Regions from separate parts of the Arthrobacter sp. FW306-1B-F12A genome, predicted to be linked through region 2. Evidence: riboswitches for the same ligand, from Rfam matches in the RefSeq annotation. Region 2 holds a riboswitch; the other holds the start of a gene.
What was found. A riboswitch is a leader RNA that binds a small molecule or an ion and turns the genes downstream of it on or off. The one in region 2 is predicted to bind S-adenosylmethionine.
Positions count from the first base shown of each region.

Region 1 (5,240 bases), on a different contig from region 2:
CCGGCTCAGGAACCCTTTGGTCAGGCCGGTGGCGTCGGCAACCTGCTCGATGGTGAGCCGCTGCGATTGGCGGGCGGCACGGATTCTGGAACCGATGGCAACGGGGACATTGCTCGGTTCAACGGGGAGAGCCTTCATTCACGAACCTTTCAGGCCGTTTCTGCGGCCCTGTCATTGCAGCAATAGTAGCCGGATCGCCCGCGCGGCAGGGCCTTTGGCAAGCTGGAGGAGCGCCGATGAGTCCGCTGGGCGAGACAGCACCTTGACTGTTACTCGCATCACTACGTATCCTCATAGGCAACAAGTGTTGTTTGTGAGGCATACATCACAGACTACTCTCCCCAATCACCAGCGCAGAGACCTTCCGCAACCCGCAACGAAACCCAGCGGACCGGCGTCGGAATCCCCAAGGGCTCTGCGCATCACTTTCAGGAGCCAACCGTGGACTCTTCGTTCATCAATATTGCGATCGTGGTGGTGTATTTGCTCGCCATGCTGGCCTTCGGCTGGTGGGGCAAGTCGCGCACCAAGAACAACAGCGACTTCCTCGTGGCAGGACGCCGCCTCGGTCCGATGCTCTACACCGGCACCATGGCCGCAGTCGTCCTCGGCGGCGCATCGACGGTTGGCGGCGTCGGCCTCGGCTACAAGTTCGGCGTCTCCGGCATGTGGCTGGTTGTCGCGATCGGTTCGGGCGTGCTCCTCCTGAGCCTGCTTTTCGCCGGCACCATCCAGCGGCTGAAGATCTACACGGTCTCCCAGATGCTGAGCCTGCGTTACGGACAGCGCGCCACACAGACTTCCGGCATCGTCATGCTCGCCTACACCCTGATGTTGTGCGCCACGTCCACGGGCGCCTACGCCACCATCTTCGTTGTCCTCTTCGGCTGGGAGCGCTGGCTCGCCATCGCCGTCGGCGGCGCCATCGTCCTGGTCTACTCAACGATCGGCGGCATGTGGTCCATCACCCTCGCCGACCAGGTGCAGTTCATCATCAAGACCGTGGGCATCTTCTTCCTCATGCTCCCGTTCGTCCTGAACGCCGCAGGCGGCTTCGATGGCATCCGTGCCCGCGTTGACGCCAGCTTCTTCCAGTTGGACGGCATCGGAGCACAAACCATCATCACGTACTTCGTGGTCTACACCCTGGGCCTGCTGATCGGCCAGGACATCTGGCAGCGCGTCTTCACCGCCAAGACTCCCAAGGTGGCCCGTTGGGGCGGTGCCACCGCGGGCATCTACTGCGTCCTGTACGGCGTCGCCGGCGCATTGATCGGCCTTGCCGCCCGCGTGGCACTGCCCAACATCGACGTGAAGGCCCTCGGCAAGGACGTCGTCTACGCCGAGGTTGCCACGCACATCCTGCCGATCGGCATCGGCGGCCTCGTGATGGCCGCAGCAGTCGCGGCCATGATGTCCACCGCTTCCGGAGCCCTCATCGCCGCGGCCACCGTTGCCCGCGCCGACGTGGTCCCGTTCGTGGCCAGCTGGTTCGGCAAGACCATCAACACCGACGACACCGAGAACCCCGAGCACGACGTCAAGGCCAACCGCTACTGGGTCCTCGGACTGGGCATCGTGGCCGTGTTGATATCCATGGCGGCGCAAGACGTCGTGGTCGCCCTGACCATCGCCTACGACATCCTGGTGGGCGGCCTGCTGGTTGCCATCCTGGGTGGCCTGGTCTGGAAGCGGGGCACCGGTATTGCCGCGGCCTGGTCCATGGCCGTGGGGTCCGTACTCACACTGGCCCTGCTGATCGCCTATGCCACGGGAATCATTCCCAGCGAAGACGGCGTCTACGCCAACGATCCCATCTACTGGGGCCTCGGAGCCTCGTTGCTGGTGTACGTCGTGGTCTCGCTGCTGACGCCTCCCACAGAGCCCGAGGTCCGCGAAGCATGGGACCGTCGCGTCGCCGGAGGAGTCACCGAGGAACTCCCGCTGGAGGCCCACCCGGTGGCCAGCCACTAAGTTTCACAGAGTCAAGTACGACGGCGGCGCCGCACCTTTTTCCGGGGTGCGGCGCCGCCGTCGCATGTACAGTAGGAAGAGCTTCAAGAGATGTGGCGCCAAGCTCCGACTTGCCACACGCCAACCCCATGTTCACGGGTGGTTCGGATGAAGAAGCGGCCCGGCTCGGACCAGAGACAACCGAACGGGCAAGAGCAACTCCACAGGAGAAGGCCATGCCTTTCGAAAACGGCGCCACCGCCATAGCCGACCGCACCACCCAGCCCAGCACCCTCTTGTCGCCCCGCCCCCGCCGGGTGGACGAATTCGTCCGGGTGATTCCCGGCGTCGACCTCTCCCAAGGCTCCGTCACGTTCGTCGTGGACGGAAACCTGGAACGCTATTGGCACCATGAGCCGCGGCTCATCACCCAAGCCCTTTCAAAAGCGGTCCAGCCCGCCCGCTGGTTCCCCGCCACACGGAAACTCACCCTGACGGTGGCGGCAACCGGGCACCGGGCAGGCGTGCAGAGGCACTTCATCCTGAGCGCGTTTTAGCTCCCCGGGTTTAGCGAGCCCGGGGCTATTCGAACTCTTCGTCCTCGCGGTGTTCCTCTGCGTCGAGCGGAACCACCCGTTCGTCGTCGTCGAGGACCTCGGATTGTTCCTCCCAGTCCTCGTCCACCTCAAGGTCTTCGCTGTAGTCGTAGGCGGGATCGGCCTCGACCGTGGGACGGTCGGGGTGGCGGGCGTGGGTTTCGGTGCTGTCCATGGTGCAACCTCCGTTCGACGTGCCGCTGAGCCCATCGCACAGGCACATGAGGCAGCCGGTCACCACGCTACCCCGCCAATTCGTGGACCCTGTCCATCCATCCCAGCACTGCCCCCAGCCGCGGTCAAGGCCTCCCGGGAGCCTCCCGTTTTTGAGGTGCGCCTAAACCGTCCAGTGAGGATTGCCAGCCGAAAAACCGCGGAAATTGGCGATAGAGTGGAGCCGCAATGAGGCGATGAAGCCCGCCCCAGCAACCCAGGAGTCCCGGTGCACCCGCACGCAGATCCACAGAACCCGACAGATCCAGACAACGCGCATCCCGACAATCCCTCGGACCAAAGCAGTCCATTGCAAGATGAAGCGGCCCCCAAGACTCCCCCGTCGTCGTCGGACATCAAGCGCTGGCGTCAGTACTTGGCGGACGAGCGGGCCGAGGCCGCCGTGTACCGCCAACTGGCGCAGCGCCGCGACGGCGAGGAACGCGAAATCCTGTTGGCACTCGCAGAGGCCGAGGGCCGCCACGAGGCACACTGGCTCAAGCTCCTCGGGGAACATGCCGGCATGCCGAAGGCGGCCTCGATCCGAAGCCAAATGCTCGGCTTCCTCGCCCGGAACTTTGGATCAGTGTTCGTGCTGGCCCTCGCCCAAAGGGCTGAAGGCCGCTCGCCTTACGCCAAGGATCCAGCAGCGACCCGCGCCATGGCGGCTGACGAACAGATCCACGAGGAAGTAGTCCGCGGCCTGGCGACGCGCGGCCGCAACAGGTTGTCCGGCACTTTCCGCGCGGCCGTATTCGGCGCCAACGACGGCCTTGTCAGCAACCTTTCACTCGTGATGGGCATGGCGGCCACCGGCGTCCCCGCCACTGTGGTCCTGTTCAGCGGCATCGCCGGCCTGCTGGCAGGCGCGCTGTCCATGGGTGCCGGCGAATATGTCTCTGTCCGCTCGCAGCTCGAGCTCCTCAAGGCCACCCGCCCTACCCAGGCCACGCTGACCGCAGCCCCGGCCCTGGACATCGAGCACAACGAGCTGGTCCTCGTGTATCTGGCCCGGGGCATGTCCCGCGAGGCCGCCGAACACCGGGCCGCCGAACGCATGGGCCTCTACAGCTGCGATTGCGATCCCAGCCTCTCGCTCCACCCCGAAGTGGAAGAAACCGTCAATGAGCACGAAGCCGTAGGCTCCGCTTGGGGCGCCGCAATCTCGAGCTTCTGCTTCTTCGCTTCGGGCGCCATCGTGCCCATCCTGCCGTTCATCTTCGGCATGACGGGCTTCGCGGCACTTGCTGTGGCCGGTACGCTGGTGGGCATCGCGCTTCTGTCGACCGGCGCCGTCGTCGGCTTGTTGTCCGGAACCTCGCCGCTGACCCGCGGCCTCCGGCAGCTCGCCATCGGTCTCGGCGCGGCCGCGGCCACGTATGGGCTGGGCTTCGTCTTCGGCGCTGTCATCGGTTAGTACCGCCGGCCCGCTGGGGTGCCGGGTACGGGGATTTGGGGGAAGACTTGCATTCAAACTACGGGTACGACGGCGGCCCGCCGCCCAAGCGCCCCAGCACCGCGCTCGCGCTGTTCCGAAATTTGATGCTGGTGGCGGTGGTCGCTGCCGTAGCCGTGTTGGTCAGTGGATTCCTCCGGGGCGACCCTGGAATCACCGGCTTGCTTCCGAACCTGGCCCCGTCCGCCCACGCCACGGCAAGCAGCTCCGGGCCGGGCGGGGCTCCCGGACAGGGTCAGCCAAAGGCGGCCCGCGCGCCGGATACACCGCCGCCTGGCCTGGAAGAAGCCGGCCACCCGCTTGGCTCCCCCGCCAAGCCTGCGGTGGCCAGCAACTCCTTCAAGTTCCTGGCCACCAATGCCGACGGCACCCCCGTGGGCTACTCTCCGTGCCGGCCACTGCACTACGTGGTCAACGCGGCTCTCGCCCCGGCCGGATCCGAGGGGCTCATCGCCGACGCCATTGCAAAGATTGCCGCTGCTACGGGCCTCACATTCGTTGACGACGGCACCAGCAAGGAAACCCCCTCCGAGAAGCGCAAGCCTTACCAGCCCGCGCTCTACGGAGACCGTTGGGCACCGCTGCTGATTTCCTGGACCACTCCCGAGGCGGCTCCCGCATTGACAGGATCCGTCATCGGAACCGGCGGCAGCACCATGTACAGCTTCGGCACCGGACCCAAGAGCTACGTCTCGGGAAGCCTGGACTTGGACGCCCCGCAAATCACGGAACTGCTGGGCGTCTCCGGCGGCGCCCATTACGTCTCCGCGGTGATCCAACACGAACTTGGCCACGTGGTTGGCCTTGACCACGTAGACGATCCGATCCAGCTCATGTACCCGGAGATCGGCGCCCCTGATGGTTTGGCGGCCGGAGACCTGAATGGACTCTACAAACTCCACACCGCTCTGTGCCGCACCGACCTGTAGCCCGGCCCACCCTTAGCCCGGCCCACCCAACTAGCTCGCATTAGGTGTCGTTTTGGGCCCTGATAACGACAACAACTGCGAGTCAGTTGGGTG
Region 1 covers NZ_JBYSXD010000005.1:132,327-137,566, forward strand. Annotated here, with positions in the region: gene AC3WJU_RS04585 (helix-turn-helix domain-containing protein) at 1-138, opposite strand, end outside; gene AC3WJU_RS04590 (sodium:solute symporter family protein) at 442-1,974, shown strand; SAM riboswitch class IV at 2,056-2,175, shown strand; gene AC3WJU_RS04595 (hypothetical protein) at 2,190-2,510, shown strand; gene AC3WJU_RS04600 (hypothetical protein) at 2,536-2,724, opposite strand; gene AC3WJU_RS04605 (VIT1/CCC1 transporter family protein) at 3,073-4,179, shown strand; gene AC3WJU_RS04610 (matrixin family metalloprotease) at 4,227-5,147, shown strand.
Region 1: another riboswitch for S-adenosylmethionine. It lies ahead of AC3WJU_RS04595 (hypothetical protein); the one in region 2 lies ahead of metX (homoserine O-acetyltransferase MetX).

Region 2 (5,240 bases):
CCCGTCCCGCGTGTCAAGCTGCCTGCAGGGGGTTGTAGCCGCAAATCCGCCCAACGGGTCTTGCGACGGCGAAAAGAGCGACGGGCTGACGTACAGCAGCCGGTTAGGCATGCAGTTTCCGGTCGACTGGACTATTCCGGCTGTTGCGCCGACGGTCAACGTTGCCGAGACCTGCGCGGGGCTCCACGAGGGATGCATGGCGAGGAGCATCGCGGCCGCTCCTGCCGCATGCGGAGAGGCCATCGAGGTTCCGTTCAGGACAGCCGTTGCGGTATTTGACGTCTGCCAATCCGAGGTGATCTGGACTCCTGGTGCGTACAGGTCGACGCAGGGACCGTAGTTGGAGAACGATGCCTGCCGGTCGAAGCTGTCGCTCGCGGCCACCGTGATCGCGGCAGCCACGCGGCTGGGGGACAGCGTGCACGCGTCCGTGCTGGAATTGCCGGCCGCCAAGGTGACGGTAATGCCGTTATTGATCGCGCCCTGGACAGCGTCGTCCAGGCTCTGGTTCGCAGGTCCGGAGAGGCTGAGGTTGGCGACGGCGGGTTGACCGGGCTGGTGCTGCTGGACCATCCAATCGAGGCCGGCTATGACGTCGGAGGAGTATCCCGTACCGTCGCAACCAAGGACCCGCACCGGCACGATGGTTGCCGACTTGGCCATGCCGTAGGTGCTGCCGGCCGTGATGCCTGCTACGTGCGTCCCGTGGCCGGCGTCGGGCATTGCCGGATCGGTGCAGGGGGCATTGGCGGGCTGCCCCGAGAAGGCACTCCACCCCGCGGTCACCCGACCGCCGAAGTCCACATGGGTGCCAAGCACCCCGTTGTCCACAATGTAGACCTGAACCCCGGCGCCGCTCGAAGGCGGGGTGTAGCTCCCGGACAAAGGGAGGGTGCGCTGATCGGTCCGGTCGAGGTTCCAGGGTGCCGGCGCTTGGGTGTCCGAAATCCGCACCGGCATATCCCGGTCCACCGATACAACCCGGCTCGACTTCGCCAACTCAGCGGCCTTCGCTGGCGTCGCCGTGACGACCGCGGCCTTCACGGCATGCGTGAACGTCTTGTCCACCGAGACTCCCTGGGAGTGCAGCTCCGCGGCCTTACCGTCAACGTCGGTGCCTTCGGCGTAGTGGACCACGTATCTGTCTTCGCCTGCTGCCGGAGTCGTGTCGGCGTGCGCCGGCAGCGGCACTCCCACGGTGAAACCTGATACCAGCAAGAACAGGGCTATCGGAACGACGCCGGATGGCTTTTTCACGAGCTTCAATCTTCCTGTGACGCACAGTGGCGGCGGAGACATCCGAAGGATGCAGACTGCTGCGCCCAATTCTATCTCCAGTCACACAGGCATCACCCGTCTCTTCAATTTCAGACATCTACAACCCCGGCTTCGTGAACAAAACGCGGCCAAGTGTCACAAAGCTGTCATAATCTTCGTCAGAAGGGGTCCGGTTTTCCTAGACTCTTCCCATAGGTCATGAGTGCCAGCGACAGCCCCGGCTTGCTGGCCGGCAACCCTCCTTTCGCGGCGGGGTGCCCCGGGTGAAGACCTGGCCCTTCGCTGTGTTGGCGGCGGGCAAGCGCGATGTGAGGTGTCGACGAATGACAATTGCTGCAACAGCCATACCCCTTTCAGGTACCCAGGACGGAACCCTCAAGTATGTTTCCGTAGGAGGGCTCGAACTGGAGGCCGGGGGTTTCCTCCCTGAGGTCGTCCTTGCGTACGAGACCTGGGGCCGGCTCGACGCCGACGCTTCCAACGCCGTCCTCGTGGAGCATGCACTGACCGGCAGCACCCATGTGGCCCGTGGCGAGAGCGACGAAGAAGGCTGGTGGGAGCAACTCGTTGGTCCCGGCGCCACCATCGACACGGACCGCTACTTCGTGGTCTCCGTCAACATCGTGGGAGGCTGCTACGGCAGCACCGGGCCGTCGTCGAGCGCTCCCGACGGCAAGCCGTGGGGCTCCCGCTTCCCGCTTGTGACCTTGCGGGACAGCACTGTAGCCGAAGCCCGGCTCGCCGACGCCTTGGGGATCCACAGCTGGCACACCGTGGTGGGCGGGTCCATGGGCGGTGCCCGCGCACTGGAATGGGCCGTCAGCTATCCGGACCGCGTCAAGCGATGTGCCGTGATTTCGATCGGGGCGTACAGCACTGCCGAACAGATTGCGTTCGCGCAGGCCCAGACGCTCGCCATCCGGCAGGACGCCGACTTCAAGGGCGGCGACTACTATGGCCAGGCCGCGCCCGAGGCGGGGCTGGCCCTCGCCCGGCGGATCGCCCACATCACCTACCGTTCGGCGGATGAACTGGACTTCCGCTTCGGCAGGAACGCCCAAGGCGGCGAGGCGCCCCTGCAGGCTGCGGCCTTAGGGGACCGGGGCCGCTACCAGGTGGAGAGCTACCTCGACCACCAGGGACGAAAGCTGGTCCAGCGCTTCGACGCCAACAGCTACATCGCCATCACCGAGGCGCTCATGAGCCACGACATCACTCGCGGCCGGGGCTCGTTGGAGGACGCGTTGTCCGTGGCCACGGCGAAGTTCTTCGTTGCCTCGGTGGACTCGGACCGGCTCTATTTCCCGGAACAATCGCACGAGCTGGCCAAGGCCTTGCCCGGAGAAGTCCCCGTTCATGTGATCGAGGCGCCCATCGGGCACGACGGTTTCCTCACCGAGATCGGCCAGCTCGGCCCCCAGCTGCGGGAGGCGTTCTTCGGCTGAATCAGCCGTTCATGATCTCCTGGCGGAGCTTCATGTAGTCCTCCATGGCAATTTTCCCGTCGCTGTACTCCTGGTCGAGTTCGGCCAGCTTCCGTGCCCGGTAGCCTTGCGGCGCGCTGTCCGGCTGGGGCGCGCTGTTCGCTTGCGGAGTAGCCGACGACGGCGGAGCGGCCTGAGGGGCGGGCATTCCCACCGGGGGTTGCGGCTCAGCCGGGAAGATGACCGGGGGTTGCTCCGGGTATCCGACGGGGTAGTGCTGTGGAGGATAGGGCTGCCCGGGGTAATCCTGCGGAGGGAAGTCCCGGAGCCTGCGCTGGCGCGATCGGTTGTACATGCGGATCCCCATGGGAATCAGCCAAGAGCAGACGATGATCCAGAAGATCACATTGTTCACGGTGGAGGGCCTCCCTAGTCTTTCACCAGCTTAGCCCCGCTTCCTGTGACCCACAGGGGTCCGGTTCAGCTCCGGGGCAGGATGGTGTCGGCAGGACCGAAGACGGGTCCCGGCGTCGGGCGTTTCGGCAGGATGCCGTCGCCGGAGGAGCGGTGCCGGATCCGGCGGATGACCCACGGGACAAAATACTCCCGTGCCCATACGAGGTCGCCCGAGCGGGCCTCGCGCCAACTCCGCTGGGGGAGTGGCTTGGGGAACAGCGGCTCGAGGTTGTGCGGCACGTTGAGTGAATCGAGGACCATCGCCGCGATGGTGTGATGGCCGAGCGGCGAGAAGTGCAGGCGGTCTTCGTCCCACATCTGGGAGTTGGAGAGTTGCCGCAGGGACCACATATCGGCGATCACGGCATCGTGGCGGGCGGCCACCGTGCGGAGGTTTTCGTTGTAGATGGCCACTTTGCCGCGGATCCGGCCGAGGACCGATGACGCGGTGTCCGGACCGTTGAAGAGAACCACGGTGGCGCCGTCGGAACTCAGGGTCTGCACTGCGGCATCGAGTTTCTCGGCCAAGGCGTCGGGATCGCCGCCGGGACGGATGAGGTCGTTGCCGCCTGCGGAGATGCTCACGAGGTCCGGCTTGAGGTCCATTCACGGGCCAAGTTGTTCGTCGAGGATCTGCTGGAGCAACCGCCCGCGGATGGCCAGGTTGGCGTAGGCGAAATCCCGGTGTCCCCGGCTCAGTTCCTCGGCTACGCGGTCGGCCCAGCCACGATGTCCCCCGGGGTTGTTGGGCTCGGGGTCGCCGATCCCTTCGGTAAAGGAATCACCCAATGCCACGTAGCGGGTCCACGGATGAATCCGTTCGTCCGGCTTTGGTCCCACCGTGGGATCAATGTCACTCACGTCCATATCCTGCCTCTTGCTGCAACGCCACGCGCCCGTAGCTTGTTACTCATGGGTAACTGCAAGAATAGTCCCATGAGTCAAGCTTCCGCCTTTCCTGCCCCGGTCGTTTTGTGGTCCCTCGAAGAGGAGGAGCGGGCTGGCAAGCCATTGCTGGTTCTGTTGCACGGTTACGGGTCCAACGAGCAGGACCTCTTCAGCCTTGCAGGCTTGTTGCCCCAGGACTTCGTCGTCGCTTCGCTCCGTGCGCCGATCGCGACGGGCCCGGGCTTCACGTGGTTCCCGCTCACGGCGTCCATCGACTATTCCCTCGACGCCGTCAAGGACGCCGCGGAGTACGTGTTTTCCTGGTTGGACTCCTTCAAGTCCAACCACAGCTCGGTGACGCTTCTCGGCTTTTCCATGGGCATGGCCATGGCCACCTCGCTGTTGCGGCAGCGCCCGGCGGACTTTGCCGCCGTCGTCGGGCTTTCAGGCTTCGCCGTCGACGCCGATGCGGACCCCGCATTCCGCGACGCCGAACTGGACGGTTCCGTGCCGCTCTTCTGGGGACGGGACCAGCAGGATCCTGTTATCACCCCGGACAAGATCGAATACACCATGGACTGGGTCCGAAAGCACACGGATCTGACCAAGGTGCTCTACACAGGCATGTGGCACGGCATCAACCAGCAGGAAATCGGCCACGTTGGCGAATTCCTGGAGCACAAGGTCCTCTCGTAGCAACGCGGGGTCACTTACGGCCCATCCCGAGGTACGTTATGGGCCGTAAGTGACCCCGCGTTGCCCTAGGAAGCGGCCGCGATCCGCACCGTCTGTCCGTTGACGGTCACCGTATCGCCGACATGGAGTTGGCGGCCGCGCCGATCGTCGATCTCGCCGTTGACTTTGACCAGGCCGTTCTTGATGAGTTCCGTGGCTTCCACGCCGTCCTCCACCAGGTTGGCGAGCTTCAGGAGCTGGCCGAGTCGGATCATGTCGTCGCGGATGGGGATTTCTTCGATTTCCGGGTTGCTCATACAAGCAATGATGCCTGAAGTGAGGTGGTGAAAATGCCGCAATCGTCCCGTCCCGCCATCCGAAGCACCTCCCGTCCGTTGCTCACCGGCCTGCTTCTCGCGGTGGCCAACGGTACCCTGCTTCCGGTCCAAGGCCGGATCAACAGTGCGCTGGGGGCAAAGCTCGACGACGGCGTGGCGGCCGCCGTCGTCAGCTTCACTA
Region 2 covers NZ_JBYSXD010000031.1:33,622-38,861, forward strand. Annotated here, with positions in the region: gene AC3WJU_RS14995 (S8 family peptidase) at 1-1,257, opposite strand, end outside; SAM riboswitch class IV at 1,473-1,588, shown strand; gene metX (homoserine O-acetyltransferase MetX) at 1,602-2,723, shown strand; gene AC3WJU_RS15005 (hypothetical protein) at 2,725-3,117, opposite strand; partial or broken gene AC3WJU_RS15010 (SGNH/GDSL hydrolase family protein) at 3,183-4,025, opposite strand; gene AC3WJU_RS15015 (alpha/beta hydrolase) at 4,095-4,742, shown strand; gene AC3WJU_RS15020 (RNA-binding S4 domain-containing protein) at 4,808-5,038, opposite strand; gene AC3WJU_RS15025 (DMT family transporter) at 5,072-5,240, shown strand, end outside.